Regions from separate parts of the Paenibacillus sp. IHB B 3084 genome, predicted to be linked through region 4. Evidence: riboswitches for the same ligand, from Rfam matches in the RefSeq annotation. Region 4 holds a riboswitch; each other region holds the start of a gene.

Region 1 (8,128 bases), on a different replicon from region 4:
TCCACCACAGCTGCTTCCGCATGAGGAGCTACTGCTGCACGAGGAATGGCTGCCACCGGAATCACCTGAATCGTGGTGAGATGAGCCGTGGGAAGAGTGATGGTGCGAGTGATGCGTATCCCAGTTCGAGCAGCCACTTGCTGAACTACAGCCTGATGAGCTTGCTAATGCGGCACTTCCTGTAGCATCCGGATGCATGTGCAAGGCAAACTGTTGGGGTTGATACCAGGAATACCATACGACGGCCAGCAGTAGATAATCACTTTGCAAATAGTTGACCTTCGGCAGTCGCTTGCCATCTGGATCATCTACAGCTTCATTTACCCGGATACGTAGATGGTCCACGATCCTCTGAACCGCTTGCTGTGCCTGCTGAGAGATGCCCATACCCTCTTGCGTATTCCAACGGTCGCCTGCTGGCTGCCCGGAAGTTGCCAGCTTGTAATAGTGTGCAAGCTCGTTATTCGGTAATGGATGATTAAAAAAAGCCCCCCATAAGCTCGCACTATAGCGGTTCCAGCCAAAGCATTCTACATACAGCCAGTCAAACCATGCCCTTTCATCCGGCATCGGCTGTGAGCCGGAATGAGGGGCGTGGTGCAGCATGCGACCAAAGAAGGCTTCCGAGAATTGCTGGTACTCCCGCGTAAACATCAGCATTTCGTGCCACAGTTCATCTACATCCGGACTAAACATCGGCACCCGATTCATAATGGCGCATAGCATAAAATATCGTTTTAGCTCATTCCAGCGCCAATCATATTCCTGCTCCGTCAGGTGAGGATGGGCTTTTATTACACGCTGCCTGACACTATGAGCGTAGGAGGCTGGAATAGATCGTTCCAAAAGCTGCATCAGTTCAACAATTTCTTTATGGCGCCCCTGTTCAAGGGAAGAGGGGGACGGGGAGCTAAGAAAAAATGCATTACGTCGACGTGTCTTTCGGTTTCCACGGTTCCTTCGGTATAATGCTCGGAAAAAAAACCACAAAATAATGATGTCGATCACAATAAACAACGCCCAAAAGCTGCTCATATTATTCATTTTGAATGCTCCTTTCTGGAAAGAAGGCGTAATTAAAAAAAATTAACGTTCGCTTTTCAGCAGAGCGAATTCTTCCTTGATTTGAGCCAGCAATTCAGGTTTCGTAATTACATCACAGGCGGTCCATGCCAGGGTTCTGGCGGCTAACAACATTCCTTCCAGCGCCCGATCCTGCATCGCTAAATCGCGGAATTCAGGTGTATGCAAGGCGTGCTTCTCGTCAATAACTTGAATGTAAGGATGAATGGCAGGACAATGCAGCGACACATTTCCAATATCCATAGAGCCGTGATCTTCACCCTCTGTTATGTTCTCCTGTGCAATGCCAGCCAGCACCAGGTTAGCGGTAAAGGCATCAGAAAGCGCGCGGTTGGTCACCATTTCATCATAAGATGTTTCATAATTCGAGGTTTCCAGACGACACCCAGCTTGTAAGGCAGCACCTTCAGCAATTTGAACGACACGGCGAGTCAATGAATTCAGTTCATGACGTGTAGCAGCCCGTACATAAAATTGAGCAGAAGCATAATCAGGAATAATGTTCGCTGCCTGGCCTCCTTGATTAATAATGCCGTGAATACGTACCGTACTCTTCACCTGCTGGCGGAACGCATTAATGCCGTTGAACGTTTGAATCACTGCGTCCAGCGCGTTAATACCTTCGTGGGGACTGGCAGCGGCGTGAGCGGATTTCCCAAAGAATTCGAACTGAACAGCATCAATTGCCAGCGATTTGCCGGATTTTTCATAGCGGTCATAAGGATGTGTCATGAGCGCTATATCGCAATCATCAAACAAACCGGCAGCCGCCATGGGAACCTTGGCACCGCGCGTTTCCTCGGCAGGTGTGCCGTATACTCGTATTTCTCCGCCGATCTCGTCAATGACCGATTTGAGGCTGACAGCAGCTCCTGTACTCATCATACAGATCAAGTGATGTCCACATGCGTGTCCCAAGCCTTTCAGAGCGTCATATTCCGCCAGAAAAGCGATGACCGGCCCGGGTTTGGCTGCTTTATAAGTCGCAATAAAAGCCGTTTCTATATCCACAACAGGGGACTGAACTTCAAATCCGTGAAAAGCCAATTCCTCTTTTAGACGAGCAGCCGCCAAAAACTCCTCATTCCCCAGCTCCGGGTTTGCGCCAATATATAAAGAAATGTCCTTAAAACGTTGGGCATGCTGTTCAATGGTACGTTGGATCGTATTTTTGTTATTCATGGAAAAACTCCTTTGTAAAAGCTGAAATGTAGGTATTACGTCAGGTATGCTGAAATTGTACTATAACATTCATTGCATATTCATGCATATTCATTTATAATGACACAATCTTATTTATTATAAAGAATTTAAGGAGAGAAAAAAAGATTGAAAAAGGCATATCGTTTTACCGCCCTGATTTTGACGGCGGTTATCTTGCTGCTGGCTGGTCTTCCTATGCTCACTGCATACGGAACGGAAGCGAAGACACAGCAAAAACTTGTACTCGGCATGAGTGCCGATTTTCCGCCGTATGAGTTTCATAAAGTAATTAACGGTAAGGATACCATTGTAGGCTTTGACGTTGATATTGCCAATGAAATTGCCAAGGATCTGGGTGCAGAGCTGGTTATTGAGGACATGAGCTTTGACTCCTTACTGCCTGCACTGCAAAGTGGTCGTGTAGACCTGGTACTGTCTGGTATGACACCAACGGATGAACGCAGAAAGAGCATTGATTTTCGGATGTATACTACCACTCCAAGCAAGTCATTATGGTACGTCCGGAGGATAAGGACAAATATCCGACGATGGCTGCTTTGAAAGGCGAGAAGATCGGCGCACAAAAGGGCAGTATTCAGGAAGAGATTGCTCAAAAAGTGCCCAATGTCTCTGTAACTTCGCTGGATAAAATCTCCGACCTGGTGCTCCAGCTTCGGACACAGCGTATTAACGCTGTCGTGATTGAAGACACTGTCGCTAAAGGATACACATTGGATGGCACTGTAACACTTGCCAAGGCGGTGCCTGAGGAAGCAGGAGCAGAAACGGCTGTAGGTATTCGTAAAGGAAATACTGAACTGCTGGCATCTGTAAATAAAACGTTGGCTCGCCTGAAAGCAGACGGGTCTATTGAAAAGTTTTCCACGGAAGCGAGTGCGCTCTCTGCGGATCGACAGGTTTCATCCAACAACATTGTGGATATATTTTGGAAATATCGCAGTTTTTACGTTACGGGTATCGGCTACACATTGTTGCTGTCCGCCCTCGGGGTACTGTTCGGATTTATCATTGGTCTGATCATTTCTCTGTTGCGGATGAGCGGTGTACGTATCATTGAGTGGTTGGGTACAGCCTACGTGGAGGTGCTGCGTGGTACACCTATGCTGGTACAGCTTATGATCATCCATTATGGGGTTGCTTTGACGCTGGGCGTTAATTTTACGCCACTTCAGTCCGGTATTATTACGTTATCTCTGAATAGCTCGGCATATCTGGCTGAAATTTTCCGTGCAGGTATCCAGGCAGTGGACCGTGGTCAGATGGAAGCAGCCCGTTCACTCGGTATGGGACGAGGCAAAGCTATGCGTCACGTCATTTTACCGCAAGCGTTCAAGTCTGTACTGCCTGCGATCGGCAATGAGTTTATTACGATTATTAAAGAGTCCTCCATCATTTCTACCATCGGTATGGTGGATATTATGTATCAGGCTCAAGTCATTAAGAACATCACCTACGAAGGATTAAGTCCGTTCGTCATCGCGGCCGCTATTTATTTTGTAATGACATTCAGCTTGTCGAAGCTGTTGGGTTTATGGGAAAGGAAGTTGAGAGCCAGTGATCACCGTTAAACAACTGCGTAAATCGTTCGGCAAAAATGAAATTTTAAAAGGCATTGATATAGATATTGCCAAAGGCGAGGTTGTTGTCGTCATTGGCCCGAGTGGTTCGGGAAAAAGCACATTTTTGCGTTGTATGAATCTGCTGGAGCAGCCGACTGACGGGGAGATTCTGTTTGAGGGTGAACCGATTACGGCACGCGGTCACAACATTAATGCAACTCGTGAGAAAATGGGCATGGTGTTTCAGCACTTCAATCTGTTCCCACACAAAACAGTACTGCAAAATTTGACGCTTGCGCCGACTCAGGTTAGAGGCCAGTCAGCAAAGGAAGCAGAGAAAATTGCGTTGGAGCTGCTGCGTACCGTTGGACTTGAAGACAAAAAAGACACCTATCCAAACCAGTTGTCCGGTGGACAGAAACAGCGGATTGCAATTGCACGCGCCTTGGCGATGCAGCCGCATGTGATGCTCTTCGATGAGCCGACCTCCGCCTTGGACCCTGAAATGGTCGGAGAGGTGCTGGACGTGATGAAGAAGCTGGCTGAGGGTGGCATGACGATGGTCATCGTAACGCATGAAATGGGCTTTGCACGCGAGGTAGGAGACCGCATTATCTTTATGGATAACGGTCAAATTGTGGAGCAAGGTACACCGGAGCAGGTTTTTGGTACACCAAGCCATGATCGTACCCGGGATTTTCTTGCCAAGGTTTTGTAAGAAATGAGCTTGTAAAGGCTATGAAGCAAGCCCTCCGCGGTGGAAGTTTGACGGGAGGGCTTTTTCTTTTTTTGTCATCCTCGTTCAGATTTTTGTAACTGATTTCGATTTCATGATGACAAAATTGTAACAGATGTAGTATGATGTTCAAGGTTCCCAACATTTTCATGCAGATAAGGTTACAAAATTGTGATATTATGCAGTGAGCCAAAACTTACCTGGGCAGCAGACAGCAACGACAGACGCTGAATGCGGGACCCAAAACCATGGGAAGTGCGGGGGACGTAACAACGGCAGTCACTTCTGATCCGTCTTCATACGAATGGATGGAAGGTGCCTAGGGGTGAATTGCATTAGCATAGGGCTTCTCCTGAGTCCGAATCCGACAGCTAACTTCGCAGGCATATTAGAGGAGGTACATATCTTTTGAAACATCTGAAACGTATTGGAAAAACAATGAAATTTGCAGTGCTGGCCGCAGCTATCGCAGGATTGGCACAGACAGCAGGGGTAGCCGACGCCGCTTCGCTTCATACCGCCAAGGAAGGTGATACCTTCTTTTTGCTTGCTCAGCGTTACGGGGTATCTGTAGAGGATCTGCAAAAGGAGAACCCGGATGTTGCTGCCAGCAATATATATGCAGGAGTACAAATTAAGGTTCCGGACGAGAACAAGGTAAAAGTCGCTTCGGATTCGAAGCCTCAGCTTTTGTCCGAGAAAGCGCCGGCGGGTGACGATCAACAGGTTGAAGCATGGGGTAAAACATTTAACTACAGCAAAGTAGTTGATGTGAAGGCCACAGCGTATTCCGCAGCAGCCAGTGAAAATGGAAAATGGGGAGCAGTAGACTATTTCGGAAATCCGCTTAAACTCGGTACGATTGCCGTAGACCCGAATGTAATTCCGTTGGGTACGAAAGTGCTGGTTACAGGCTATTCCCATCCAGGGCTGCCGGATCAATCTTTTATAGCGGTAGCTCGCGATAAGGGCAGTGCCATTACGGGGAAACGGATTGATATTTTCATTCCGGGTAGCCCATCTTTTGTGAGTGACTTTGGTTTCCAAAATGTGAAGCTGTACGTCATTGATAAATAGTCTGTATAAACCAATGAATTATATTTACATAATATATATTATGTAAACCAATATCAAATAACTTAATCGCCGGTCCTGATTCATATGGGCTTTGTCGATTAAAAAAGGGCTATCTTGACGAGCAGAATGCATCTGCTGGTAAGACAGCCCTTTTACTATTATTTCCGCTCCGAGGTGTGAAGTAGCCGTGGAACCGTGACAAATTTGTACCCCTTGGCTTTCAGCGCTTGAATAAGACCCGGCAGGGATTGAACAGTGCCTTTCAGGTTGGAGCTTTGACCACCGCCTGCGTGCATTAAAATGATGGAGCCTGGTCCGGTAGCCGGGATCACATTACGCTGAATTTGTGTTTTACTCAGTCCCTTCCAATCGAGGGAGTCTACGTTCCAATTGACAATCATGTAGCCGTGACTACGCGCCCACTGGATCTGAGGCTCCGTAATTTCACCATAAGGCGGGCGAATCAGCTTGGGTCGAAAGCCAACGGTGGCCTCCAAAATATGTTCTGTTTTCTTAATCTGGTTGCGAAAGCGTTCCGGTGAAGCCTTCCTAAAATCCGGATGGGTATAGGAATGGTTGCCTAAGGCATGGCCTTCACGTACGATACGGCGAATCATGCCCGAGTGTTTTTCCGCACGGTGACCGACGATAAAGAAGGTGGCTTTGATACCATTCGCGTGCAAAATGTCCAGAACCTGCGGCGTATACCGTGAATCAGGCACGTCATCAAAAGTCAGGGCAATTTGCTGCGTATGCGGGCCGCACATTTTAAAAATATCCGAATGTTTTTTTCGAAGCATAGCTAATGTGGGAGTGGCTCGTTGTCTGCTCTTTTGTGCTGAAGAAACAACAACCGCTTCCTTGGGATGAGTCGTTCCGGTATCGGGAGGCGCATCCGCGTGAACGGGAAAACTCGAAAATGCTAGTAACAGTGCCATGATTGGCAATATTCCCCTGTACGGCATATGTATCCCCCTTTCCGTGCAGTGGTACCCCTGTTGCTTTCATTTATTATGTACCTGCCATGTTGAAATTATGCTGCTGAACAGGTTAGACTATTGAATGGTTGAGTGGAAATGCAGCACAATACGGATGTAAGTGCAGATCTCGAAGCTAAACGCACATATTCTATTAAACCTGACCGAAAACAACAGCATTTTCGCAAGTTTTAGCCTTTTAATGGATTCGGTATCCAGTGATAGCTGGTGTATAATGAGGTTGCAATTCATATTGTACAGAGTTGGAATTAAAGGAAGGATGGATAAAAGTGACCGACTTGTTTACTCCTTATCAATTAAAGGGACTTTCTTTAAAAAATCGGATTGTAATGCCCCCCATGTGCCAATATAGTGTGGAGGCCAAAGATGGAAAGCCAAATGATTGGCATCATGTCCATTATGTTAGCCGGGCAGTAGGTGGTACCGGGCTGATTATTGTGGAAATGACGGCGGTCCACCCGGATGGACGTATTACAGATCATGATCTGGGCATTTGGAGTGACGAGCATATTCCTGCATACCGTAAAATAGTGGAGGAAGTCCACAAGTACGGTGCCAAAATCGGAATTCAATTAGGTCATGCCGGACGAAAGGCTGAAGATACCGACTTGCCTGTTGCACCGTCCTCGATAGCTTTTAGCGAACGTTTCAAGGAGCCGCATGCTTTAACGACAGCCGAAGCCAGGGAACTGGTTCAGGCTTATAAGGAAGGCGCGCGCCGCGCGGTGGAAGCCGGGTTTGATACGGTAGAAATTCATGGCGCTCACGGTTATCTGATCCATCAATTTCATTCACCTTTAACGAACACCAGAGAAGATGAGTATGGACAGGATCTATCGCTGTTCGGTGTTGAAGTGATTCAGGCTGTTAAAGAGGTACTTCCGTCTGATATGCCTGTGTTGATGCGGATATCCGCCAAAGAGTATGTCGAAAACGGATATAATGTGGAATACATAGCGGGCATAGGGGAACGATATCGTGATGCAGGTGTGGATATTTTTCACATCTCCTCTGGTGGCGAGGGGCCGATTGGTTCTAACGGCGGTCCATCTGCGCGAGCGGGATATCAGGTGGATTTGGCACATAAAATACGTGAAAAGCTGAATGTACCTGTAATTGCTGTCGGTCTGCTGGACGATTATGAGGATGCCCGGCGGGTGATTCAGCAAAAGAAGCTGATCTGGTAGCGATAGGGCGCGCCATGCTGCGCGATCCGTATTGGGCGTTGCATGCATCGCGGGATCTGAAAGTACAGGCGGATATCCCGGAGCCATACTTGCGTGGTTTTTAGAATGTACTTTAAATGTACTTTATCGGATAATATTTTTGAAACTCTATTTGCAAAGCTTGCGTAAACATGTGTACAGAGCTTAAAATTTAAGCATTCAACTCTAGGAGGAACTTCACATGTCTATTTTCAAACGTTTAAGAGATCTTACGATGTCCAATAT
Region 2 (8,128 bases), 110 kb from region 4:
ATTCGGTTTGTCCACCCACGAGCTCATATGGAGGCGAATATGGTGCTCATCGAGGCGCTATGTGATGGTAAGCCGGAGGTTCGTCTGTTGCCCCCGCTCATTGTATATCAGGAGAATGGGAATTATACTCAGGAAATAAGGGATATCTATGGAGAAGTAAGCAAGGGGGATTTACTGTGAAGGCAGCGGTGCAAAAAAGTTTTATAACCAGCGGAGAAGAACGGGGCAAGCTGTATCTCGTTGCGACACCGATTGGTAATCTGGATGATATGACCTTTAGGGCGGTTAGCACCTTAAAATCGTGCAGTATTATAGCGGCGGAGGACACGCGGCAGACGCGCAAACTGCTCACACATTTTGACATCACGCCGGAAATGCTATTCAGCTATCATGAACATAATAAAGCTGCCAGTGGGCCTGAGCTGATACGTTATATAATGGAGGGAAAAAATTTAGCATTGGTTAGCGATGCAGGTCTGCCGGCCATTTCGGACCCGGGTTCGGATCTGGTCAAGCTGGCGTTGGAAGTGGGAATTAGCGTTATTCCTATTCCTGGGGCGAACGCAGCCTTATCAGCTTTGATTGCCTCCGGACTGAAAACGGAAAGATTTACATTTGCCGGATTCCCTCCACGGGAGAAAAAGGATCTGGAGAAGCTGCTACAGTCATTTCAGGTATCTCACGGCACGATCCTGTTTTATGAATCCCCTCATCGTATTGCACGGACATTGACGGTATTGAAGGAAACACTGGGGGAACGCAGAGTGGTGCTTGCACGTGAGTTGACCAAGCTGCATGAGGAATGGATACGAGGAACGGCGGAGCAATGCCTTGCCAGACTGGAGGAGCATCCACCGCTTGGTGAATATTGCCTGGTAGTTGAAGGGAAAAACGAAGCAGAAGAGGAAGAGGAGCGTCAGGCATGGTGGCAGTCCTTATCTTTGGAGGCCCACGTTGCGCATTATGAGACAGAAGGGCTGACACGCAAGGACGCTATGAAGTGTACAGCTACCGACCGCTCCATTTCCAAAAGGGATGTATATAACGCGCTTTTATGAAAACTTCCCGAAACAAAAAAAGGGCCTTCCAACGGTTGGGTTCAAACCGTGGAAGGCAACAAGGAGTATATATGAAAAAGGTTAGAATTAACAATCTCTTATAAGTCTATTATATACTAAAAATCTTAGTTTGTCACAGGTGTTGGAATTTCTGAGATGCAATCTTGGCAAACAATTTTACCTTTGAAGTAAATTACGTTCTCGGCGTTGCCGCAGAAGATACAAGCAGGCTCGTATTTTTTGAGCATAATGCGTTCGCCATCAACATAAATTTCCAAAGCGTCTTTTTCGCCAATACCCAATGTGCGGCGCAATTCGATTGGAATAACAACACGTCCGAGCTCGTCAACTTTTCTTACAATACCAGTGGATTTCATCATAATAAATCAGGCTCCTCTCGCCGTTCAAAATAATATAAGTGTCATGATTCGACAAATTTTTCTCTTTTCTGATATTTACTATACCAACGATTCCCAAAACAGTCAACCTTAAAAATGAGCTAACAGATTAATTATGCAAAAGTATTTAGAATAAAGAGCATGATGCGTGTGTATTACCTTATTTTATTGATGATTTAAGCCATTTGTCGATTTGGAAATGCCGAAAATCTATAATTCGACATATTACGACAAACAATGTCGAATGAAGGGAATCGTTTAGGATTTTATTGTATCTTAATCCATTATTCAGAATATTAAAGGAGTTGATATCTTGCACCAGCCACTCAGTGAAGAAAAAGTTTTTAAGGACCCGGTACATAACTATATCCATGTTCAGGATACAGTGATATGGCGTTTGATCAATACTCCAGAGTTCCAACGCTTGCGTCGTATTCGGCAGTTGGGTACATCTTATCTTACGTTTCATGGAGCGGAGCATAGTCGATTTTCGCATTCGCTAGGTGTGTACGAAATTACACGGCGTATTATTTCCCAATTTGAACGCGATGAATTTTCCGATTGGCCGAAGGAAGAAAGTTTAGTCGCGCTGTGTGCAGCTTTGTTGCACGATGTGGGGCATGGCCCGTTTTCCCATTCTATAGAAGAAGCCTTTCATATGAATCACGAGGATTGGACATGCCGGATTGTATTGGGGAATACAGAGATTAACGCTGTGCTGCGGCAAGTCGATGAGGAGCTTCCTGCGAAGGTGGCTGCGGTAATTGCCAAAACGTACGACAAGCCGATTGTCGTAAACCTGGTCACAAGCCCACTGGATGCGGACCGTATGGATTATTTGCTGCGGGATGCGCACTCAACAGGCGTCAATTATGGCACCATAGATTTGGATCGTATTTTACGGTTGCTGCGTCCTCATAATGGAAGAATTGTTGTGAAGGAGTCAGGCATGCATGCGGTAGAGGATTATCTGATGTCGCGCTATCAGATGTATTGGCAAATTTATTTTCATCCTGTGACACGCAGCTCGGAAATTTTATTACGTAAAATTTTCAAGCGGGCGAAGGAGCTATTTAGAAACGGATATGAGTTTAGTTTTCTGCTGGAGCCGTTGCCGGACCTCTTTCGGGGAGAGCTTACGGTGGAACAATATCTGATGCTCGACGAGTCTTTGATTCAGACAGTGTTCAGTCAGTGGAAACGGGAAAAGGACGAGATTTTAAGCGATTTGAGTGCCCGTTTTATGGATCGCAAGCTGTATAAATATGTAGAGATCGAAAATATGGATACAGATACCATTGACAACATTCGGACAGCGCTGGAGCTGGCTGGTCTGCATCCGGAATATGATCTGGAAATTGATTTTCCGACGGATCTTCCTTATGATGTGTTTCGGCAGGGTGGCTCGACGGACAACCAGATTTTACTGCTGGGACGTAAAGGAGAAGTGAGAGAAATTTCCGAAGTGTCGGAAATTGTGCGCTCCATTAGCGGCATTCACCGGGGAAAATATCACATGTATTATCCCCAAAACAAATTGGATGGGGTAAAGGACAAGCTTCCTGCCGAAATAAGGAATTATTTTGTCAAACAATAGACAATTATATGCCAAATAAAGTAATAAAGGAGACAAAAAAACTTGAATTTATTCGACACTCACACTCATTTGGATGCGCCGCAATTTGACGAAGACCGCGAAGAAGTTATAGCACGCGCTGTCGAATCGGGAGTGACCCGAATGATTAATATCGGATTTAACCGTGAGACCATTCCGTCTACCATGAAATTGGCCGAAACGTATGATTTTATTTATGCGGCAATTGGATGGCATCCACAGGATGCGATCACGATGCAGGAGGGGGATCTGGAATGGATTGCATCGTTATGCAGTCATAAAAAAGTCGTGGCGATCGGAGAGATTGGCCTGGATTATTATTGGGACACGTCGCCGAAGGATGTACAGCATCGGGTGCTACGCAACCAGATTGGACTGGCTCGTGAGCTGAACATGCCTATTGTCATCCATAACCGGGATGCGCATGAAGATATTGTTAAGATTTTGCGTGAAGAAAAAGCGAGTGAGGTAGGCGGAGTGATGCACTCCTTTTCCGGGAGCTGGGAGACGGCTAAAATGGTGCTGGATATGGGCTTTCACCTCTCCTTTGGCGGGCCGATAACGTTCAAAAATGCCAAGCAGCCAAAGGAGGTACTGGCACAGGTGCCGCTGGAACGTCTGCTCATTGAAACGGACGCGCCCTACCTGACACCGCATCCGTTCCGCGGGAAGCGAAATGAGTCCGCACATGTGGGACTGGTCGCAGAGGCCGCAGCCCAAATCAAGGGAATAGCGGTGGAGGAATTAGTGTCAATAACGACCCAAAATGCCTTGGAACGATTTGACATTAAGTAAAAAAGTGAAGAAATCAATCAAAATAATGAGATAGACGAAGCTAATCATGAATTTGTTGCAGGAAACTCGAGAATATTACAATATTTTAACCTAATATTGTAGAAAATGTACTTGAAACCTGCTTTACAACATGCATAGAAACAGGATATCATCTTTTCAGTGAATTGTTGTTTGAATGTAAACACCAACAGCTCATTTCATGAACCAGTCTCGCTGAGTCCCTTTTACAGGGAACGGGGGAACCGATATGGCTTACAGTACGTCCGGTGTATGGGCAAGAAGGGAGCGTCTCTTCCGCCAGCCGGCTCGACCTAGATTCCTTTCCCGGATGGGATTGAACAGGTGGAGGGGCCGTATTTCGATTTCTTTCTGGGTCTTCGGGGTGAATGTGAAGGCGACCGCCATGAGCGGTTGACCCAAGCTAGGGCGTCTCTCTACGTCCGAACCCGACAGCTAACCCCGTAAGCGTAACAAGAGAGAAGCCATCTCGTGCATGATTTTTCCGCATATTCGCACATGTCGGAAGCCACGAAAGAGCTCTCTAGTCTCTTTCTCTGGCTTTTTTTGTTGTGAATAAAAGAAAATCTGTCATCATACTGTGATTAAACAGGGGAGGACAGCATGCCGCGAAGACGGGTACATGGTGCAGGACAGTCGCAGTACGGGCTTGTCTTGTAGAAAATCTGTTATAGTCACGTCAATCTCAACTATGTCTTACTCCAGACGGCGGGCTATGTAAGGAGGACGGAGGAAATGGGCATTTTCCAAAAACAGGAGACCCATGAGTCACGCTCATCCAGCATGTCTTACGTATTGCGTTGGAAGCAAGAAAATGTGCGCCAGGCTGCTTTGGTTGCTATTTTTCTAATCGCACTAACGATTATGATTTCAATTCTGGTGTACACTCAATCTAAAAAACAGGTCTTTTTTGTCATCGACGGTAAGGCATCTGCGGTAGAAACCCGGGAATCCCAGCTCCAAGATTTGCTCAAAGAGCATTCGATTTCACTTCAGCCGCATGATACGGTTTCGATGCCGCTGAACGGAGCAGTTCAGGATGGGGATCGCGTAGTTATCAAACGTGCCAATCAGGTCAAAGTATCCTCAGGCAATGAGACGAAAAAGTTGTACACAACAGAAAATACAGTAGAGGGTGCCATTCGCACCTCGGGCTATAAATTATCGTCAAATGATAAAGTTTACCCTGCTCTGGATGCCTCTGTTTCGTCTAACATGGACATAAAAATCGTCCGTGTGAAGAAACAGCAGGTCGAACAGAAGCAACAGGTGCCTTATCAGGTCATCAAAACGGCCGATCCGAGTCTCTATAAAGGCGATAATCGGGTCATCCAAAGCGGTAAAACGGGTGTTGTGGTCCAGCATGTTCAAAAGGTATACCATGACGGAAAATTGGTATCCAAGCAACTGGTAAACAAGGAAGTCGCGCAAAATCGTGTGGATAAGGTGATTGCGGTAGGAACGAAGAAAAAACCGGTCGTTCTGGCTGCTTCCGTCGGTCCCGAAGATGCCGTTAAGGCAACACGGGTTAGTTCGGGCAATGCTGTCCGTAAAGCAGGTGTGAATTTCAAATACAGTAAAGTATTACAAAACGTCTCCATGACGGCGTATTCCTCACAGGAGTCAGGTATCGGTACACGTACCGCATCCGGCACGCGTGTCACGGAAGGGCGCACCATTGCTGTCGATCCAAGTGTGATTCCAATCGGCTGGTGGGTGTATATTGAAGGGGTGGGCTTCCGCCGTGCGGAGGATACCGGTGGCGCGATTAAAGGCCACAAAATCGATGTGTATTATGAGAGTTTGAGTCAAGCCAATCAGTTTGGTCGGAAGCACGGAAAAACCGTATATGTGATTGGACCAGTGAAGCCTGAAATGAACTAAAAACGTGTTGTATATGTTTGGGTCAATGCGATACTATTAACATCATAGTTATGCCATGCTAAGAAGAGGATATCCTCTTCTTATTTTGTTTTCAAAAGCAGGGAAAGATGAATATAGCTTACTGTGTAGTAGTGGAGGGAAACGCAAATGATCAAGGAAGTGATCGTGGTAGAGGGCCGGGATGATACGGTGGCTATTCGCCGTGCTGTCGAGGCGGATACGATAGAAACGGGCGGCTCCGCCATCAATAAAATGACGTTGCGCAAAATTGCGTTGGCACAGGAGCGGCGGGGTGTCATTATTTTGACCGATCCCGATCATGCAGGGGAGCGCATCCGCAAAATTATCGCCTCCAAGGTGCCCGGTTGCAAGCAGGCCTTTATACCAGAGGCGGAAGCGACGCGCAAAGGGGATATTGGCGTAGAGAATGCCTCGCCTGAAGCGATCAGACACGCTCTCGCACGGGTGCATACGACGGTGGAAGGGGCTGATCCTCTAATCGATTGGGCCGATCTGATTGACGCCGGACTTATCACCCACCCAAATGCTGCTGCACGGCGTATGGCTTTGGGTAATGTGCTGGGTATTGGTTACTGTAACGGTAAGCAGCTACATAAACGGCTCGCTGTGTTCCAGATCAGCCGTGAGGAATTTGCCGGTGCGCTGGCACAAATTGAAAGTGAAGGATTGTGATATCCGTATGACAGGGATTCAAGATATAGCAACACCGCGGCGCACGAAGGAGATTATTCAGCGGCACGGGTTTTCGTTCAAAAAGAGTTTGGGACAAAATTTTCTGATTGATCAAAATATTCTGAACAAGATCGTGAATGCTGCGGGACTGGACGATACGAAGGGTGCACTTGAGATCGGTCCGGGGATTGGCGCTTTGACTGAGAAGCTGGCGCAATCAGCCAAGGTAGTTACTGCTGTCGAGATTGACCAGCGGCTCTTACCTATTCTCGAAGAGGTACTGGCCCCTTATGAGCATGTGAAGGTACGCCACGGAGATGTGCTGAAGCTGGATTTGCGCGAGGTATTCGCTTCCGATTTCGCCGGGGTCAGTAAAGTGAGCGTCGTCGCTAATCTGCCGTACTACGTCACTACACCGATTCTGATGAGGCTGCTGGAGGACAAGCTCCCTCTGGAGAATATCGTCGTCATGATCCAAAAGGAAGTGGCTGAGCGTATGGCTGCGTCTCCTGGGACGAAAGACTACGGCAGTTTGAGTATTGCAGTGCAATATTACAGCGAGCCTGAACTGGTCTGCATCGTACCGAATACGGTGTTTATTCCTCAACCGAATGTAGAATCGGCGGTCATCCGTCTGCGTGTGCGGGAAGTGCCTCCGGTAAAGGTGGTGGACGAGCAGCATTTCTTCGAAGTCGTTCATGCTTCCTTTGCTCAACGTCGCAAGACCATTTCGAATAACCTGAAAAGCCGCTTCTTTACCAAAGAGAACAGGGACACGCTGGAGCCGCTGTTGCTTCAGGCAGGCATAGAGCCTTCCCGTCGGGGCGAGACGCTGAGCATCGAGGAATTTGCGCGTCTGAGCGCTGTGCTGCTGGAGGCCGGGATTTCCTAATCTGACGCACAAGTGATCGCTTAGCAGCAGTCAGAGGGCGTCTGGTTGCGCTTTGCACGGTTGTGGCTGGCTTGTATAAGCTCCTGAGCATGGATAAGGAACCAAACTGTGCATTCACCCATACGATATGGGAGGGGTGATACAGTGTGATGATTTTAGGAGACTTGGTCGTTCGAAAATCGTACGGCGGAGATGTCACGTTTCGCGTTGAGGACATCCAGCGGGATAAAGTGATCATTAAAGGGACGGAATTTCGGCTGCTTGCCGATTCCCCCGTGAACGATCTGGTCAAGGTGCCTGCTGACCAGATTAGCGGGAAGACACGGCAAGCCCATATTAAGGCGGATGAGTCTCTCCATCTGTTGCAGCAGGCACGGCAGAAGCAAGCTGCCCGCAGTCAGGCGGCTTTGATCGGGGAGTGGAGTGATCCGGTGGAGTCGACGTATTTTGAAATGCCCGGCAAGGTACTTCATCTGGATGGGGATGCCGGCTATTTGAGAAAATGTCTCAGCCTATATGAGGAACTCCGCGTTCCTGCGGAGGGGCATCATGTACATGAATCAGCAATGGCCGACACGTTGTATCGGCTGCTTCCCCGTATTCGCCCGGATATCGTAGTCATTACCGGACACGACGGGGTATTGAAGCATCCGCAGCCTTATGATTTATATAGCCTGAAAAGCTATAAAAATTCGCAAAATTTTGTGGCGGCGATCCAGGTAGCGAGACAATATGAGCGTCATCTGGATTCATTGACGATTGTGGCGGGAGCATG
Region 3 (8,128 bases), 1.4 Mb from region 4:
CAAAATACGTTGTTATCCGTAAGACCTTCAAATCCCGAACCGTTATTAGCCGCAGATGAAGCATATTCATATAGCACCTGAGTCAATCCGTGATATCCGGGGTTTGTAACCGCATCGTACCCCCAATGACTCATAAAAGCGAGCGCAGTCGGCACCAAAATGAGAAACGGATGTACCAAAATGGCAATCGCGATCAGCTTCATTTCCTTACCTTCAATTTTCCTGCCCATAAATTCCGGGGTCCTGCCGACCATCAATCCACATATAAACACACCCAGAATCGCGTACATCAGCATATTCATCAGCCCGACGCCCTTACCGCCGAAAATGACGTTCAGCATCATTTCACCCAAAGCAGCCATACCGCCCAGCGGGGTCAGCGTATCGTGCATATTATTCACCGAGCCAGTGGTTGCCGCCGTCGTTACAGCCGTGAACAACACCGATTGTCCAATGCCGAAGCGAACCTCTTTCCCTTCCATGCTTCCCTGAGAAGCATCCACACCCAGTGCATGAATCAACGGATTGCCCGTTTTCTCTGACACATACGTAATGGATAGGAAGACGAGGAACAATACCATCATGGAGCTAAAAATAATCCAGCCCTGCTTGCGATTACGGGCGAACAGTCCAAAGGTATACGGCAGCGAAGCCGGCATCACCCACATCGCCAAAATTTCCAGCACATTCGTCCAGGGATTTGGATTTTCAAAAGGATGCGCCGAGTTGGCCCCATAGAAACCGCCCCCGTTCGTGCCCAAATGCTTGATCGATTCCATCGAAGCAACGGGTCCCAAAGCAATCTGCTGCTGTGTTCCGCTCAGCGTTGTAATATCCGCCGTAGACTGAAGCGTCTGCGGTACCTTCAGTCCGACCAGCACCAGCGTAAGTACAAAGGCCAATGGAAGAAAAATCCGTATAATCGCTTTGATAAAATCCTGAAAAAAGTTGCCCATCCCTTCACCGCGCCGCGTCAATCCTCTCATAAAAGCCGCAGCAACCGAAAAACCGGAAGCAGCCGAAGTGAACATCATCATCGTAACGAACGCCATCTGCGTCAAATACGTAAGTCCGCTTTCTCCGCTATAATGCTGGAGATTCGTATTGGTCATAAAGCTGATCACTGTATTAAAAGCAAGTGACGCTTCCATATTGCCATTTCCAGCCGGATTAACGGGAAGCAGTCCCTGCAAGCGCAGCAGCACATAGCTGATCGCCACAAGCACGACATTCGTAGCAATGAAGCTCATAACGTACGTGGTCCAACGCATGCTCTCCAGCTTTTTCAATCCTATAACCTTATAAATCAGCTTCTCCGTTCCGCCAAACACCCGATCTGTCCGATTCGGTTCATTTGAGAATACATGATATATATAGGTGCCCACTGGTTTCACCAAAAGCAGCAATATCACAATCACAATTCCAATTTGCAGCAGCTCCATCATCTATTCCCTCCTTCAAAATGCTCCTGCGTTTGGAACAACAGACGGGTTCATAGCACCAGGCGAGTGCACACGTTTGCGAAAACCCGCTGCCTCTGATGTCTCATCCACGATCTGCTGTCCCCCGCCCGCTTGATCCTGTTCACCTGATTAGAACTTTTCAGGATTCAGGAGTGCGTAGATTAAATACACAAACACAATCGCCGTAAGCGTAAGCACAACCATCATCCTTTTCGCCCTCCTTTGGAGGTCTGCGCATCACACCAGCGTACAAACAGCAGTATCACTCCATAACTCACAGCCATCACGAGCAGCATGTATATATCCATCATGTTCATACCCTCCCGTATCGGTCCTCAGATCGTCATTCTTACATCCTCGTAAAATCACCATACAATGAATTCGAAAATATTAATTTATATTATCCATACCGTAAGCGACTATCCGTTCAACAGGAAACCCACCTCTCCATTCAAAGTGTAGATCACATGGTCTGCTCCCAAACCTCGATAAATCCCTTGAGGATTACAGCCTTGTGTAATGACATAGACCGAATCTGATGTCAGCGGCCGGCATATTTGCAGAAAACGGCACGTCAGATTCAAGCTGTTCTCAAACAAATACACGCAGCCAATTTCTTTTTTGGGAAAATTCCATTTTCCTGCTTGCATCGTATTGATGCGCACAATATGCTCCACACCCATTTTTTTGAGCTGTCGTTCCTCCTGAGCGCTATTCGTCAGAACCGCAAACGCCAGTTTTTTGTACATAAGCAATTTCACAAAATTTCTGCCCGATTCATTCGGTGCAGTGACAATGATTAGCCGACCTTCCATCAGTAGCTCCTCTCCCGGTATAAAAAGACAACAAAAAGAAGCCGAAGGAAAAAGGCTTCCTCCGGCTTCTTACGTAACCATGATAAAATAAACCATGGTTGCACACGGCGGTTTGTTGCCTCTCCCTGTACGCTTACGAGGTTAGCTGTCGGATTCGGACGTGAGAGTCGCCCTATTTCTGGCACTTGGCCGGAAAATTCACCCCATGAGACACACGGCCCTCTAAAAGCCGCATAGATCTCGTTTGGTTCCCCCGCTTTTGCAACTGCAAAATTCAGCGCTATAGACAATTCGTTGCTGCTTCATTCACTTAATTTGAAATTACGTCTTGAATCATACACCCGCGCAAGGAACACTGTAAAGCTCACCTGCAGGGTTATAAATCGGTCTTTGGAGCAAAGAAGATGAATAACAGCGCTTACAACTGTAATATACTTCTCCCAGCTCCTTCAAGCTCGGTTTTTCATCCCTTTTCGAAAATGACGGGCATGTCAATATTGGCGTATGGAGAGCTTTTTTGTCCCTTTTTTGTAAAAGAGAAAGAAAAACTGCTGTATGCACCTGATAAACGCCGATTGAGCCTGTTTTTACGATGAGAAACACCGCAATTCGCCCCATTTGCAGTGCCATTTGCCGTTTTGAACAAAATACGATTTTACAGTTTCAGACAGTGCAATACATCTATTATAGACTTGCAACCCCTCGTTAAATTGCTTACAATTTAATTGTAAAATAGTAAATTAGGAGAGATACCATGACCGTTTATGAATATGATGCACAAACCCTGCAAGGGAAAGTGATTCCGTTGTCCACATACGAAGGAAAAGTTCTGCTTATCGTGAATACAGCCAGCAAATGCGGGCTAACCCCTCAATACAAGGCGCTACAAGAGCTATATGACCAGTACCATGAGCAGGGGCTTGAAATCCTGGGGTTCCCCAGCAACCAGTTTGCCAAGCAAGAGCCGGGTTCCAGCGAGGACATTTCGGAGTTTTGCCAGATTAACTATGGAGTTACGTTCCCGATGTTTGCCAAAACAGATGTCAATGGCGATCAGGCACACCCTTTATTCCGCTACCTCACCCGGACAGCTCCGGGCGTACTAGGCTCCAAAGCGATCAAATGGAATTTTACTAAATTTTTAATTACACGCGAAGGTAACGTATTTAAGCGCTACGCCCCACAGACAACTCCGGATAAACTGGCGGGGGATATCGAGAAGCTCTTGTAGCAAAGCTTACAAGCCACTTCATCACTGTTCACAAGCAGCCGAACCAGGCGGCTGCTCCTGTGGCTAGGAAAAAAGGGATATAACAAAAAAGCATCCCTTCACGTCAAAAACGTGTCAGGATGCTTTTTTAACTGTGTCTTGCATGTAATGCGGTCGAGAGGACTCGAACCTCCACGGGCGTACGCCCACTACCCCCTCAAGATAGCGTGTCTGCCATTCCACCACGACCGCAAATTCTAATGTTTTGAGGCAACAGATTTATTATACTCCCTTGTATTCTATTTGTAAACATAAATACAATAATTATTTTTAAAGTCATATAATATAACATATAAAAGCTATAAAATATTTAATTTGACATACAAGCATCTTGAGTGTAAATATATATTACATAATATCACTAAAATTTTTCTTAATCTGATTTTTAAAGTCACTTAATATAACATAAAAAACTATACTCTAAGGAGGCGAACCGCTTTGCAAAAAGGCAATCGTTTGCTGAACTACGCATTGCTGTTGGACCCTTCCCTGCCTGTCGGTGGCTTCACTCGTTCCTACGGGCTAAAGGAGCTGTTTCGAAATGGTCGTTTAACCTGTCTGCAAGACCTGGAACACTATGCACGCACCGATCTGCATCCTCAATTCACATCCCTCGATGGCATGGCTATCAAAAGCCTTTATATCGCTGTTCAGCAAAATGATGGTTGGCGTATCGCTCTTATTGATAAAATGCTGCACACCCAGCGTTCTTCCCTACAGCACATGAAAGAGTCACGCCTATCCGGCCAACGCCTGCTCAAGCTCGCTAAGGCTTTGTACCCTTGGCTTGAATTCGACCAGCTCGAAGCTATACTTAACCAATACAATGCGATTGGCACACTCGCAACCGTTCATACCTGGATTAACGTTTCTCTTGGAAATGATGTAGAGCAAACCATTCACGGCTACCTTGCCGCGGCAGTGTCCTTCTGTGTCGAAGATGCTTCCAAACTACTCCATCCTCCTTATGAGGAAAAAAATCCTGTTATTCAACGAATGACCAACGAGCTTCTAGACGCATGGAAACAATTCAACACCCCTGAGACTGAGCCAACCGCATTTCAGCGTCGCCTTCTGCAAAGACACTGGTCCAACTCCTACATTACGCAGCCACCCTATATGAGCAGCAACCACTAGCGCGGGTAAGATTCGACTAATTCCTTCGTCTGTCCCCATTATACGCCTCCAGCATCCCCCTGATGCCTGTTTTCACCCTTCCAGCACAACACCAAAAGCACTTCCACCACTTTTTTCAGTGGCAGAGTGCTTTTTTTATCCAGATTACAACTGACATTTCTCACATTTACAGGCTCCGGATGGATTATTCAAACCATTTATCACTTAAATAAGTAATAAATTTATCTCAATTACGTATTTTAGATTGTAAAAACACGTATAAACGTGTATCATAGTTTTAGATGGTTAATTCTAACATGTTTACTGATGATTATTATAACACACCAATTATTCCGCAAGAATCCGTAAGGGGCGATTTCACTTGAACAACAAAATGCCTGTCACCTCCTTAGGGTGGGCCATCAAACAAAGGCTTGTCGAACTTCGACTGGATCAGAAAACATTTTGTGAAACGCATAACATCCCGCCTTCACGCTTGTCCAATCTGATTCACGGCACCCGCAAAGCACAAAGGTACAGAAAACAAGTTGCTGCAATCCTCAACATCGACGATAACGATTATAAGGAGGCATCACCACTCTGAAACCAACGATGTGAGCGTCCCCCAAGCATGCGGCATGCTATAACATCGGCAACCCAAATAAACTCGTCAATCGAACCCGTCGGTCCGTTTTACGGGTTTTCAACCTGAGTGATCTTTAGCGAGAAGATCATTCAGGCTGTGTTTTGTCATTCTCACCTTTTTGCTTACGATATTTCGCAAATTCCACATATTCTAATATGAAATCCTGTTCTTCTGTATCCAGATCCTCTGCCTGGCAATTCAATGGCCCCATCACTCCAAAAAAATAAGCAGCCTTCTGCTCCTGAAGTACGCCTTCACCCGGCTTGACGCCTTTCATTAACCAATCCAGCGATACATTAAAAAAGTCCGAAATCTGGATTAAATGCATCGTTCCCGGTGTTGTTTTGCCTCTTCTCCAGTCTCCAAGATTCCCCGAGCTGATTTTGAGCTTTTCACAAAACGCCTTCTTTGTCATTCCCCGATCCTTAATCAAGGATTCAATCCGCTGATAAATCGTTTGGTCTCCCAAAATTATCCCCTCCGACACCCTAACTTTTCTTGAACTATTCCCAAAATTTCAACCTTCATTGCAACCATACTTATTCGGTAATCATCACTTTAATATTCTGCACCCGTTTATTCTGCCGTTGAATCTTCCTGTTTTTTCTCTTTACGGAAGCGAGTAAATTCAATATACTCAAGTATAAATTCCTTTTCTGTTTCGCTAAGCTGTTCCCCCTGGCAATTCAGTTGCCTATCTGCATCAAAAAAATAAGGGTCTGTCGATTCCTTCAGCACCTCACTCTGAACATTCCGCCCCAACATGATCCAGTCCAGACTGGCATCAAAAAACGAAGCGATTTCAATGAGCTTATTCGTGCCCGGTGTCGTCTTGCCTCTCTTCCAATCACCAAAATTTCCTGTACTGATACCCAACTGCTCGCAGAATGCCTTTTTTGTCATTCCCCGCTCCTTGATAAGCTCCTCAATTCGTTGGTAAATAGATTGCATAGAAGTTCCTTCCTCCCTAGCAGGCTCTCAAATAACGATATCATGTTTCCTGTTTTCATTTCAAAGATCACGTATGTTAAAATTGCCGAATTATGTATGTTGGTTTTCATTATACCACAATATGCAACAAAAACCGCCTGTTTTCCGAAGAAAACGGCGGCCTTCCGTCAGTTCGCCTACATCAATTACGGAGCAACGTTGTCGATTTTAAGGAAAATCTGCTTTAATTCGTTCAAAGTTTCACTCAGGTGCAATAAATCCTCTTCCGACAGAAGCACCAGTCTTTCTTGAATTTTACCGGAAAAGGTATTGAATACCTGCTCACAAAAAGCATCGCCCTCTTGTGTAATCGCCACATTCACGACTCTGCGATCCGAGTCACACGACTGGCGATCGGCCAACCCATGCTCCACCAGCTTGTCCAAAAGAGGTGTCATGTTCGGACGCGAGACATTAAGCTGTTTGGATAGATCAGATACCGTAGACAAGCGCACCTCCCGCAGAAGCATTAATACCTGAAAGTTATTAGGCGACAAATGTAAAGGAATATCAAGCGTGCCGAAGGTAAAAAATTTCTTCTTCACAATCGGAAACAAACCCAAAATATTTTCTGATATATCTCCCAACAGTTGAGTGTCCATATTTTTCACCGTCACTTCATCAGTTTATACTTATCATTCTATAACATTATGGCGTTATATTATACTATGGAATCATTATTTTATAATTATGACTACTTTATTGTATCATTACACAAACAAAAAAAGCCTCTACCGTGAGAGACCTTTCCGTTCATTCCATTGATGCGGTCGAGAGGACTCGAACCTCCACGAGCGTACGCTCACTACCCCCTCAAGATAGCGTGTCTGCCATTCCACCACGACCGCATAATAAAATATAAATGGTGAGCCATGAAGGACTCGAACCTTCGACACCCTGATTAAAAGTCAGGTGCTCTACCAACTGAGCTAATGGCTCATGCTGTTCATCCAAGATGTCCGCCATCAGACTTCAGGAATTTCCCTTAAGCATGTAACATGTAGTCCATAAAGACAACAATGACCCGTAGGGGAATCGAACCCCTGTTACCTCCGTGAAAGGGAGGTGTCTTAACCGCTTGACCAACGGGCCGTATTTTTATACACCAACTTGGCGACAAGAAAGAGTATATCAAATAGAAGAATGAATGACAATACTTATTTTGAAAAATTTAAAATAAGTTGTTTACCGAGAATTAAAACGCATTTTCACTTACGAAAATTTGCTTTATTCACGTTATTAGAAGCATAAAAAGAGATTATATTGCAAAATAACTTAACTTTACTTATAATCACTTACAGAATACCGAAATCATTTTGAACAGAGGAGCTTTTTATGTATCAAGAAGAGCGGATGCTAAAAATTGTTGATTACCTACAGCTTCACAAGCGTATTTCGGTGGATGATATTTGCGAATTTTTTAATGTATCACGAGATACGGCCCGCAGGGATCTGGTAAAGCTAGAGGAACACCAGAAAATTATTCGAACCCGTGGCGGTGCCCTTCTACCCACACTGGATCACGAATTAACCAGAAACTATAAAGAGAGACTACTCACTGTATCCGAGGAAAAGCAAGTCATTGGACAAATAGCTGCCAGTATGGTTCGAGACGGAGATCGCATCATTCTCGATTCCTCCACCACTGTACAGGCATGTGCAGAAAGGCTCCATGTAAAGGAGTGCTCGGTCATTACCAATTCGATTAATCAGGCTGATGTTCTTTCCGAAAAGGACGGCGTTTCGATTCATCTACTCGGCGGACGCTTGCAAAAGGAGCACCGTTTTGTCTACGGGTCTTCCGCCATCGCTACCCTGTCCCGCTATT
Region 4 (8,128 bases):
TGCGGATTGTGACGATGGATTGGCAGCAGAGTGCTCCAGAATCCCTGAGCCTCCGTTAAAGGCTGAACTCATGGATTGGGCCATTTCCTCGAATTTTTTGGCGTCGAGCGAACTCATCCCGAATAAGACGATGAAAAGAGCTAGCAGAAGGGTCATCAAGTCGGAATATGGCAACAGCCAGCTTTCGTCGGCATGCTCCTCGTGCGGTTCATGTCTTTTTTTACTCACCGGAATCCCCATCCTTCTCGGCCAGGGTAGCCCGTTCGGTCGGAGTCAGGAATATCGTCAGCTTCTGGCTGATCGCAATGGTGGATATACCTGATTGAATCGAGAGCAGGCCTTCGACCATCATTAATTTAAGCTCTACTTCTTTTTTGGATAACCGTTTCAGCTTATTGGACATTGGATGCCACAGGACGTAACCTGTAAAAATACCGAGCAACGTCGCAATAAAGGCAGCCGCAATGGCATGAGACAGCTTTTCCATGTCACTAAGGTCGGCTAGAGCGGCAATCAGACCTACGACGGCACCGAGTACCCCGAGCGTCGGAGCGTACATACCAGCCTGAGAGAAAATCAGCGCACCTGAGCGGTGTCGATCTTCAGTAGCATTAATGTCCTCCATCAGAACGTCACGTACGAATTCCTGATCATTACCATCAATAATCATACGCATACCGCCACGCATAAAGAGATCGTCGATCTCCTCTACCTTGGATTCCAGCGCTAACAGGCCTTCGCGACGGGTAATGGATGCCCATTCGGTAAACGTGCCGATGAGCTCTTTACGGTCCAAAAGCTTTTGTTCCGTGAAAATAACCTTGAACAGTTTTGGAATCCGTTTAATTTCTGCCATCGGGAAGGCCATAAAAATACTTGCTGCCGTTCCGACAAAAATAATCATGTAAGCAGCGGGATTGTTGACCAAGTTGATCACTGGCGCGCCTTTGAGAATCATCCCGACGACCAATGACATAATCCCGAGTACAAGTCCGATAATGGTTGAAATTTGCATGATACACCTCATCCATGAGAATAGATTTTGAATCCTTTCATGCCACCGGGGTCGTCCTTGCCCCAGGCACGTCATTACAAGACGGATTATAGTATTTATCGACAAAACTCTCTTTTTTGTTAAGTACGAATTTCCGGTATAATAAGGTGATTATCTAATGAATGGTGGAAGAATTGGAGGAAATGGCATGGGAGTGAAGCACGGACGGGAGTATGAACAAATTTTGAACGATTTGACAGAGGCTGTGGGACACATTCCGGATAGCTATGAATTTTTCGAAATGGAAGCAGAAGATTGGGACAGGCTGGACCCGGCAGGGCGTCAGGAAGTCAATGAAGCGCTGGCTGAAGACCTGTTTTATGCGCTGGGTACAGAGCCCGTTATCGCTGTGGGCAGCGGCGTTGTCATCTATGAACCGGAGCAGCACCGTATCTATGTGCTCATTGGGGATGAGGAGCTAACGTCGGTACCTTTGATTTGAACAGGTCCGTCTTATGGATTTATCAACGGGGCCGTGGTAATATGGACACCACTATATCGTAGTTTTGGTCGCATTCAAGCGGCTGAAAGGCTTCCGTATAAACGGGGAGGAGTCGTAACATGCCTTTTACACAAGAAGAGATTGAAGCACATCTGGAGAAGCTGGAGGGCTGGGAACTGGAGGAAGGACGCTGGATTGTCCGCAAATATAATTTTTCCAGTTTTATGAAAGGGATTGCATTCGTGGATGAAGTTGCTGCTATATCGGAAGCATTTAATCATCATCCATTTATTACGATTGATTATAAGACCGTGACCCTGCGCTTAACCTCCTGGGATGACGGTGGCATTATGGCCGTAGATATTAAGGAAGCCCAACAATATAATGAAGCTTTTGAGAAAATGCGTAGCAGTCATTGAGCTGATCATGGTCTGCCATATGATAAAAGCGCCTTCGATATACAACAATGCCGTTGTATGCCGAAGGCGCTTTTATCATTGAACACGAGGCTGGGGGTCAGGATGATATACCATACAATGAAACGGCTTTTTACCATCGGGAGTCTGACGTTCATAGGTATCCGTAATCTCAAATCCGGCTGCCTTGTAAGCCCGAATGGCGCGCCCATTCCAGGTCAGTACCTCCAGATCAATTTCATTCTCCGGGTTGCGTCGTCTGGCTTCCATGGCAATGGCACGGACAAAATCGGCGCCTCTGCCATGTCCACATAATTGGGGGTGCATTCCCAGACCCAGCCGGGTCACTCCAATCATCGGGAAATATTGAGCAAATCCGGTTAGCGTGTTCTCGTCATCCAGCACAGCAACATATTGCTCTTGGCGAAGCGTGGGGCTTCCAAATTCGACTTCAAGTGCCTTCATTTGTTCCCAAGGTAGCCAGCCGTATATGTTGTAGGGTGGATCATAGCGCCACTCACATATCGCAGCCGCCTGCTGTTCGTCCATCGGTACGATCCGGTAGTTAGATATTGAGGCCGGCATGTCTCCCCATCCTCCTTTTACAAGTACTTAAACCATTAACAACAGATTGTAGACAAGTTGCAGGGGATTGGCAAGCGGTGTTTATTTCATACCCAAGTCGGGTATACATTCAATAAGAAGGCTTTACTGTTCATATGCTCCCCCAGCCGTGACGGTAAAACCGACGATGTTCGCAAAATCTGAAACCTTTTGAGGTGTCAGTTCGTCAGTAACGATAACGTTTCTGATGTTGTGGACATAAAAAACCGCAATTCGATTCCGGCCAGAATCAAATTGCGGCTCAGGGTTAGTTTGCTGTTCGTTAGTTATTCTACGTTGTCGTCATCAGGAGTTTCAGAAGCTACAGCGTGGTAAGCGTCTGTGCTCATAATTCTTTTTGCACCGACATAGCGGTTAGCGTAATAGTTTTCGTCCAGTGAGCTAACAACTACACCACGTGAAGATGAGGAGTGGGCAAATTTCCCTTCACCTACGAAGATACCTACATGGGAAATGCCTCTTCCTGTGGTGTTGAAGAACACCAGGTCACCAGGTCTCATTTCGTCGCGGGATACGGAAGATCCCATTTTGAATTGTGATCCGGATTGATGGGGCAGATTAATTCCTAGTTTGTGATATACATACATTGTGAAGCCGGAGCAATCGAACCCGTCGAGTGTAGTGCCTCCGCTTCTGTAGTTCGTTCCTTTGGCATCTTGGATGACCTGGTCCATCTTAGAGTCTGCAAATGCACTTCCTCCACCGAATGTAAAAGATGTAAAGGCAATGGCGAGACCCATGGCTGCGATCGTTAGCTTCTTCTTCAAAAAAAATATACCCCTTCCAATGCCTGCGAGGTTAGCTTAAGGATTCGGTAGAAGGTTCCCCTATGACCACTCTGTTGCGAGATCAATTCACCCAAACTGGTTCCCCCGCTTCCCAGGTGCCAGGAATTAGGCTTAACTTAAGATGTGCACCTTGGAGAGCAATATTCACGATAACGATGTTTTTAAGGTAAAGGTTACAATAAAGATTACAAAGTTGTTACTATCAGTTCACTGCGATTATTGTAACAAAGTCGGCTGGCTTTGGCAAATGTTTCATCGCAAAAAGTTACAAAAAAATCTGCTCCCTTTATCGCGGGAACAGATTTTGTTAAGAGTATTCAGTTATGTGCCGTTTGCCTGGATATGAATGGAGATGGATAGTTGTCTTTGGACAGCCAGAAATTGTTCGGGAGGAACGGAGTGAAGGTTCAACCTCTGCCGGAGATATCGGTATGCCATAGTCGGTACTGTGAACTGATGTGCCATAGCCTGACCAGACTGGTAACAAAATGATACGTTTGCTGGAGAATGAGTGCCAGCATACCAGTCCAAATCATCGCCATGGTGCCGAATAGACCAAGGACGAGCAGTACACCTGCACCGAGCAGAAGCGAAATACCGATAGCCGGGAGGATTTGGCGAAAGAAGGCAAGCAGCGACGATCGTATGGCGTGACCACCTACGGTGCCTAGCTGCATGTACAGGATGCACTGGCGGATGAACCAGCCATAAGCAATCCAACCGATGGCATAGGGCAGCACATGCAGGAGATAGGCCGGAGATTGCAGCGCCCCTGCCACGATAGGGTAGAGCTTAGGAGCCACCCAGAAAGCAGGGAGCAGCAGGAGTCCAAGCTCGATGACGTAATAGATCAGCGATGACAAGCCATGACGTTTCATTCCGCGGAAAAAGGACAGACTCTGTGGCTCGGTCGCATGGGTGTGCAGACTTTGGTATATTCCCGCCCGGATGAAGGGGGTAATCAGTGTACGCAGCACCGTTGCCCCCAGTAGTATCCACAGATACATATGAACCTCTTGGTTGTCCGTCAGGGCAATCTGGCTCTCCATCCAAAACAACGTCTGTCCCAGTTCATTTTGACCCTGATCGGGGTAGCGCAGCAGCAGGGGAGTAACGGCGGATTGTACCAGCCGATAGAGAAAAACGCCCCATAGCAGTCGATACAGAAACAGAATGATGACAATATAAAATTGTATGCGCACAAGCGCCCAGCCTTCTTTTATAACAGTACGCATCTATAGACACCTCACCATGACAGACTTCCAAGCAGTGTCTCCAGCAGCTTGGTTACACTTATGCTCCAACGGGTCTGGGTTTTTTCGTTCAGTTCGGCCTTCAGGCTGTTGTTGATATGCTTGTTCTCCAGCGCAATCGTGTACAGCGGATCAACAATCACATGGGAGACCGGAGATGCACCTTTTAGTCGATAGGTGGTGCTTTTGCCCGTTCCGTCCCATGCCTTGAATATCGTTGTGCCGTCCTTGAAGGTAAATTGAACAGGGACCTTGGGATAATCTGCCCCTTTTTTGCTGAGTGTAATGGTTGCTTCGTATCCGTTGGCCAGCTTGCGGTTCGTAATGCGATCCACTGAAAAATCCGCCATCTGGCCGTCGTATACATATTGTTCAAAATAGTGGCTCCACGAACGTCCGGTGACTCTTTCGACGATACGCTGAAAATTCTGCGAGGATGGATGCTTGAATCGGTAGGTCTGGACGTAGGTACGCATAATGCGATCCATTTTTTTCGCGCCGACCTGTCGTTCAATGCCACGCAGCACCAGCTTGCCCCGAGAATAGGCATTTTGTGCATATTTAGCAGCCGAGCCGTACTTCCAAGACTCACGGTTTAACGGCTGAGGGGATGATACCTGTCCAGACTGTAACGGCAAGTTAGGGATGAGCCCATATTCCTGCTCCATGAGTCGTTCCTCTGCATAAGAGGTAAAGCCTTCATCCAGCCATGGTTCCTCGAATTCGTTATTTGCCACCATTCCATAGAAATATTGATGCCCAATCTCATGAACGACCGTCCGCTCCAGACTATAGCCGGGATTCGGATTATCCGCCGCTGCAGCCGTAATGAGTGTGGGATACTCCATGCCCTCCGCGCCGCTGCCTGCTTTGGGTGGTACAACGATGGACAGGGTCGAGTATGGATAAGGCCCGTACCACTTGCTGTAATAGGAAAGGGCTGCCTTGGCTGCGCTCATATAGCGTCCCTTGAGCTCCTTGTGCGATGGGTCGAGATACAGCTTGATTTTGACACCCGGCACCTCAGCAGAGGAAAATGGTTCTTCTGCGGCTACAAAATTCGGTGAAGCGGCCCATGCAAAGTCGTGCACGTCATCGGCATAGAATTGATATATTTTTTGTCCATTTTGCCGGACTGCTCCACGGGTGGGAAATCCGGTTGCAGCCACGATGTGTGTTTCAGGCACTCGAATCCGCACACTGTAAATTCCGAAATCTGCGTAAAACTCGGAGTTTCCATGATACTGATGCAGATTCCAGCCTTCCTCGGCGCGTCCGCGCTGTCCTGCGGTTTCGTAGACGCTGAGTTTGGGAAACCACTGACCTGCCATGACAAAATCATCTGTTGCGCCCATACGTGCGAAGATGGCGGGTAGCTTTACCTCAAACTTCATATATAATGTAATGCTTTCACCGCCTCGGACCGGCTTGGGGAGACGTACCTTCATGAGCGAGCGGTCGTTCACGTTACCGTCATCCGGCTGCACGTATTGAGTCCGGTGCATGAGGGATAAACCGTCTTCCGTTTTAAGTTCAGTTAGTGTCATGGAGCCAAAGCCGTTCTTGGGCATGGTGTCGCCGCGCAGCTTGCCCCCGGATTCCTTCATGAAGGTGGTTTCCATGGAAGAGAAGGCATTGGGGTACAGATGCAGGTACAGATCGTTCACGGTTTTGGTGCCCGGGTGCTTCCATGTAAGCGTCTCAGTGCCCCGCAAAACCTGTCCTTTTTCCAGAGACACGTCAATGTGGTATTCCACCACACGCTTGCTAAGAATCTCCGAAGCGGGCTGTGAGGGACTTTTGGGAACGTCAGGCAGGATGTTTGCCCCCAGGGGCTTGCCCATATTAGGCGCAAGCGCAGACTTCGACTGGGAATCGTACATCGGTTTGCCCAAGGATTGCGAATTCGACTCGGATTGAGGCTGCCAGGCAAACCATAACGTCCCTGCGAGGAGACCGAGGGCTAGTGTAGACAATAAAACGATTTTGGTGCGTGCTGGGGTCATACAATGGATACCTCCCGTTGACAAGCATCTACAGCATGTATATGTTTGCTTTCGGGAGATTATTAGTTAAAATATTTATAGTGTAGAATGAGTGTCAAGACGGAAAATGGAGGCTTAGTGACGCATGAGTGAAAATCAACCGGACGGCAAAAAACAGATTGCACTGAACATTGTCAGTGGCAAGAGTAAACATAAGGGCTTCGGCGCAGGTTCAATCGACCTGAACAGCATGTCCCCGGTCATTATTGACCGCGGCGAGGCAAAAATTGATGTCGGTGCCATGCATGCCAAAAGTAAAGTAGAACGCGGGATTAAGTTTTCTACCAATAAAGAGGATGTACCGAACGGACGCCAGGTATGGCTGGTATGGGTAGCCGTGGACCGCACACCCGAAGGGCGTGTGTACGGTGGAGCGACTGCCTGTGAGATGCTGATTGACGACGAAGCCAAACGCGGCTGGAAAATCCTCGCCGATCACGTCAACCGTATGGATTACGCGCTCAAGCGCCGTTTTATGCTGGACGATCTCGGCAGCGAGGATAAAGCAGCGCTCAAAAGCCTGCTGATCTCGCATAACGAGGAATGGTGGGACGCTTCGCCTGAGGAATTGAAGCAGGCGCTGGAAGGGTAATAACTTTGGTTAGAGGCAGTTTTTCCATATTGGGGGGGAACTGCCTGCACAACGCACCTTTATTCCTCTGGATATTATCTATTGTGATCATACCTCTTCTGCCTATGAGTTGGTACAACTATGCATTGAAGCAAAGACAAGGTGAAGATTTTATTAATCGGTTAAAAGACGGCTTCTGAATGGATCAGGAGTCGTCTTTTTGTGCCTAGCAGCTTCTTCTATTTACATATTTCAGATATGCGTTAATAGTAGAAGAAAGCTGAAGCATATGTGTGGTTATTTGATTGATAGCGCCTTGACATCATAGAAAGGCATTCACTATAATTCAAATAGAAATCGGTTCCAAAACCCGGTTTTTATTTATTTCTTTTATGGAACCGGTTCCCAAAAGGGTGTAGTTAAGTCCTGTTCACTGTTTATGAATGTAATCTGTAAATAAGGTGGCGTTAGTAGAATGTTTAAATGGTTGAAAAAGAAAGCAACTCCACGTGTTGAAGAATTCGACATCGCAGCGCCAATTAAAGGACAAATTGTTTCCCTTGCAGAGGTTCCAGATCCTGCGTTTTCTACGAAGGCAATGGGGGACGGTATCGCTATTCATCCGTCTGAAGGAAAGGTTACGGCTCCTTTTACGGGCAAAGTGGTTCATGTGATGGAGAAAAGTAAGCACGCCCTGATACTTGAGCATGAATGCGGTGTACAAGTTTTGGTACATGTCGGGATTAATACGGTTTCTCTCAAAGGACAGGGCTTTAACCCCTATGTCCAAACAGGAGACAACGTTAAAGCAGGGCAATTATTGATGGAATTTGATATGGATTCTATCCAACAGGCCGAATTATCTCTAATTACTCCGGTCATCGTTCCAGACGGGCAAGAGATGATCAGCCATGTGGAAATATTGCAAGATTCGT

The links. A riboswitch is a leader RNA that binds a small molecule or an ion and turns the genes downstream of it on or off. The one in region 4 is predicted to bind cyclic di-AMP.
Region 1: linked by a shared signal. The riboswitch ahead of ASL14_RS26415 (3D domain-containing protein) and the one ahead of ASL14_RS11605 (C40 family peptidase) in region 4 are both predicted to bind cyclic di-AMP.
Region 2: linked by a shared signal. The riboswitch ahead of ASL14_RS11995 (resuscitation-promoting factor) and the one ahead of ASL14_RS11605 (C40 family peptidase) in region 4 are both predicted to bind cyclic di-AMP.
Region 3: linked by a shared signal. The riboswitch ahead of ASL14_RS05155 (hypothetical protein) and the one ahead of ASL14_RS11605 (C40 family peptidase) in region 4 are both predicted to bind cyclic di-AMP.

What each region holds. Positions count from the first base shown of each region.
Region 1 covers NZ_CP013206.1:3,028-11,155, reverse strand. Annotated here, with positions in the region: gene ASL14_RS26435 (glycine-rich domain-containing protein) at 1-1,044, opposite strand, end outside; gene ASL14_RS26430 (M20 family metallopeptidase) at 1,087-2,265, opposite strand; partial or broken gene ASL14_RS29775 (transporter substrate-binding domain-containing protein) at 2,482-3,110, shown strand; gene ASL14_RS29770 (amino acid ABC transporter permease) at 3,222-3,875, shown strand; gene ASL14_RS26420 (amino acid ABC transporter ATP-binding protein) at 3,862-4,584, shown strand; cyclic di-AMP (ydaO/yuaA leader) riboswitch at 4,831-5,003, shown strand; gene ASL14_RS26415 (3D domain-containing protein) at 5,011-5,679, shown strand; gene ASL14_RS26410 (polysaccharide deacetylase family protein) at 5,838-6,644, opposite strand; partial or broken gene ASL14_RS26405 (NADH:flavin oxidoreductase/NADH oxidase) at 6,947-7,968, shown strand; gene ASL14_RS26400 (PspA/IM30 family protein) at 8,085-8,128, shown strand, end outside.
Region 2 covers NZ_CP013203.1:2,572,680-2,580,807, reverse strand. Annotated here, with positions in the region: gene ASL14_RS12020 (tRNA1(Val) (adenine(37)-N6)-methyltransferase) at 1-180, shown strand, start outside; gene rsmI (16S rRNA (cytidine(1402)-2'-O)-methyltransferase) at 177-1,058, shown strand; gene ASL14_RS12010 (AbrB/MazE/SpoVT family DNA-binding domain-containing protein) at 1,184-1,438, opposite strand; gene ASL14_RS12005 (HD domain-containing protein) at 1,770-3,053, shown strand; gene ASL14_RS12000 (TatD family hydrolase) at 3,096-3,866, shown strand; cyclic di-AMP (ydaO/yuaA leader) riboswitch at 4,068-4,350, shown strand; gene ASL14_RS11995 (resuscitation-promoting factor) at 4,620-5,768, shown strand; gene rnmV (ribonuclease M5) at 5,916-6,461, shown strand; gene rsmA (16S rRNA (adenine(1518)-N(6)/adenine(1519)-N(6))-dimethyltransferase RsmA) at 6,469-7,353, shown strand; gene yabG (sporulation peptidase YabG) at 7,503-8,128, shown strand, end outside.
Region 3 covers NZ_CP013203.1:1,102,128-1,110,255, forward strand. Annotated here, with positions in the region: gene kdpA (potassium-transporting ATPase subunit KdpA) at 1-1,442, opposite strand, end outside; gene kdpF (K(+)-transporting ATPase subunit F) at 1,593-1,670, opposite strand; gene ASL14_RS05155 (hypothetical protein) at 1,883-2,278, opposite strand; cyclic di-AMP (ydaO/yuaA leader) riboswitch at 2,393-2,568, opposite strand; gene ASL14_RS05160 (glutathione peroxidase) at 3,033-3,509, shown strand; tRNA gene ASL14_RS05165 (tRNA-Leu) at 3,658-3,740, opposite strand; gene ASL14_RS05170 (urease accessory protein UreF) at 4,005-4,685, shown strand; gene ASL14_RS29050 (hypothetical protein) at 4,724-4,849, opposite strand; gene ASL14_RS05175 (XRE family transcriptional regulator) at 5,047-5,268, shown strand; gene ASL14_RS05180 (helix-turn-helix domain-containing protein) at 5,396-5,779, opposite strand; gene ASL14_RS05185 (helix-turn-helix domain-containing protein) at 5,887-6,261, opposite strand; gene ASL14_RS05190 (MarR family winged helix-turn-helix transcriptional regulator) at 6,447-6,902, opposite strand; tRNA gene ASL14_RS05195 (tRNA-Leu) at 7,066-7,148, opposite strand; tRNA gene ASL14_RS05200 (tRNA-Lys) at 7,164-7,239, opposite strand; tRNA gene ASL14_RS05205 (tRNA-Glu) at 7,321-7,392, opposite strand; gene ASL14_RS05210 (DeoR/GlpR family DNA-binding transcription regulator) at 7,636-8,128, shown strand, end outside.
Region 4 covers NZ_CP013203.1:2,465,822-2,473,949, reverse strand. Annotated here, with positions in the region: gene ASL14_RS11630 (flagellar motor protein MotB) at 1-228, opposite strand, end outside; gene motA (flagellar motor stator protein MotA) at 221-1,015, opposite strand; gene ASL14_RS11620 (hypothetical protein) at 1,203-1,496, shown strand; gene ASL14_RS11615 (4a-hydroxytetrahydrobiopterin dehydratase) at 1,616-1,915, shown strand; gene ASL14_RS11610 (GNAT family N-acetyltransferase) at 1,991-2,497, opposite strand; gene ASL14_RS11605 (C40 family peptidase) at 2,803-3,303, opposite strand; cyclic di-AMP (ydaO/yuaA leader) riboswitch at 3,309-3,446, opposite strand; gene ASL14_RS11600 (hypothetical protein) at 3,732-4,559, opposite strand; gene ASL14_RS11595 (M1 family metallopeptidase) at 4,571-6,583, opposite strand; gene ASL14_RS11590 (YwhD family protein) at 6,708-7,214, shown strand; gene ASL14_RS11585 (PTS sugar transporter subunit IIA) at 7,669-8,128, shown strand, end outside.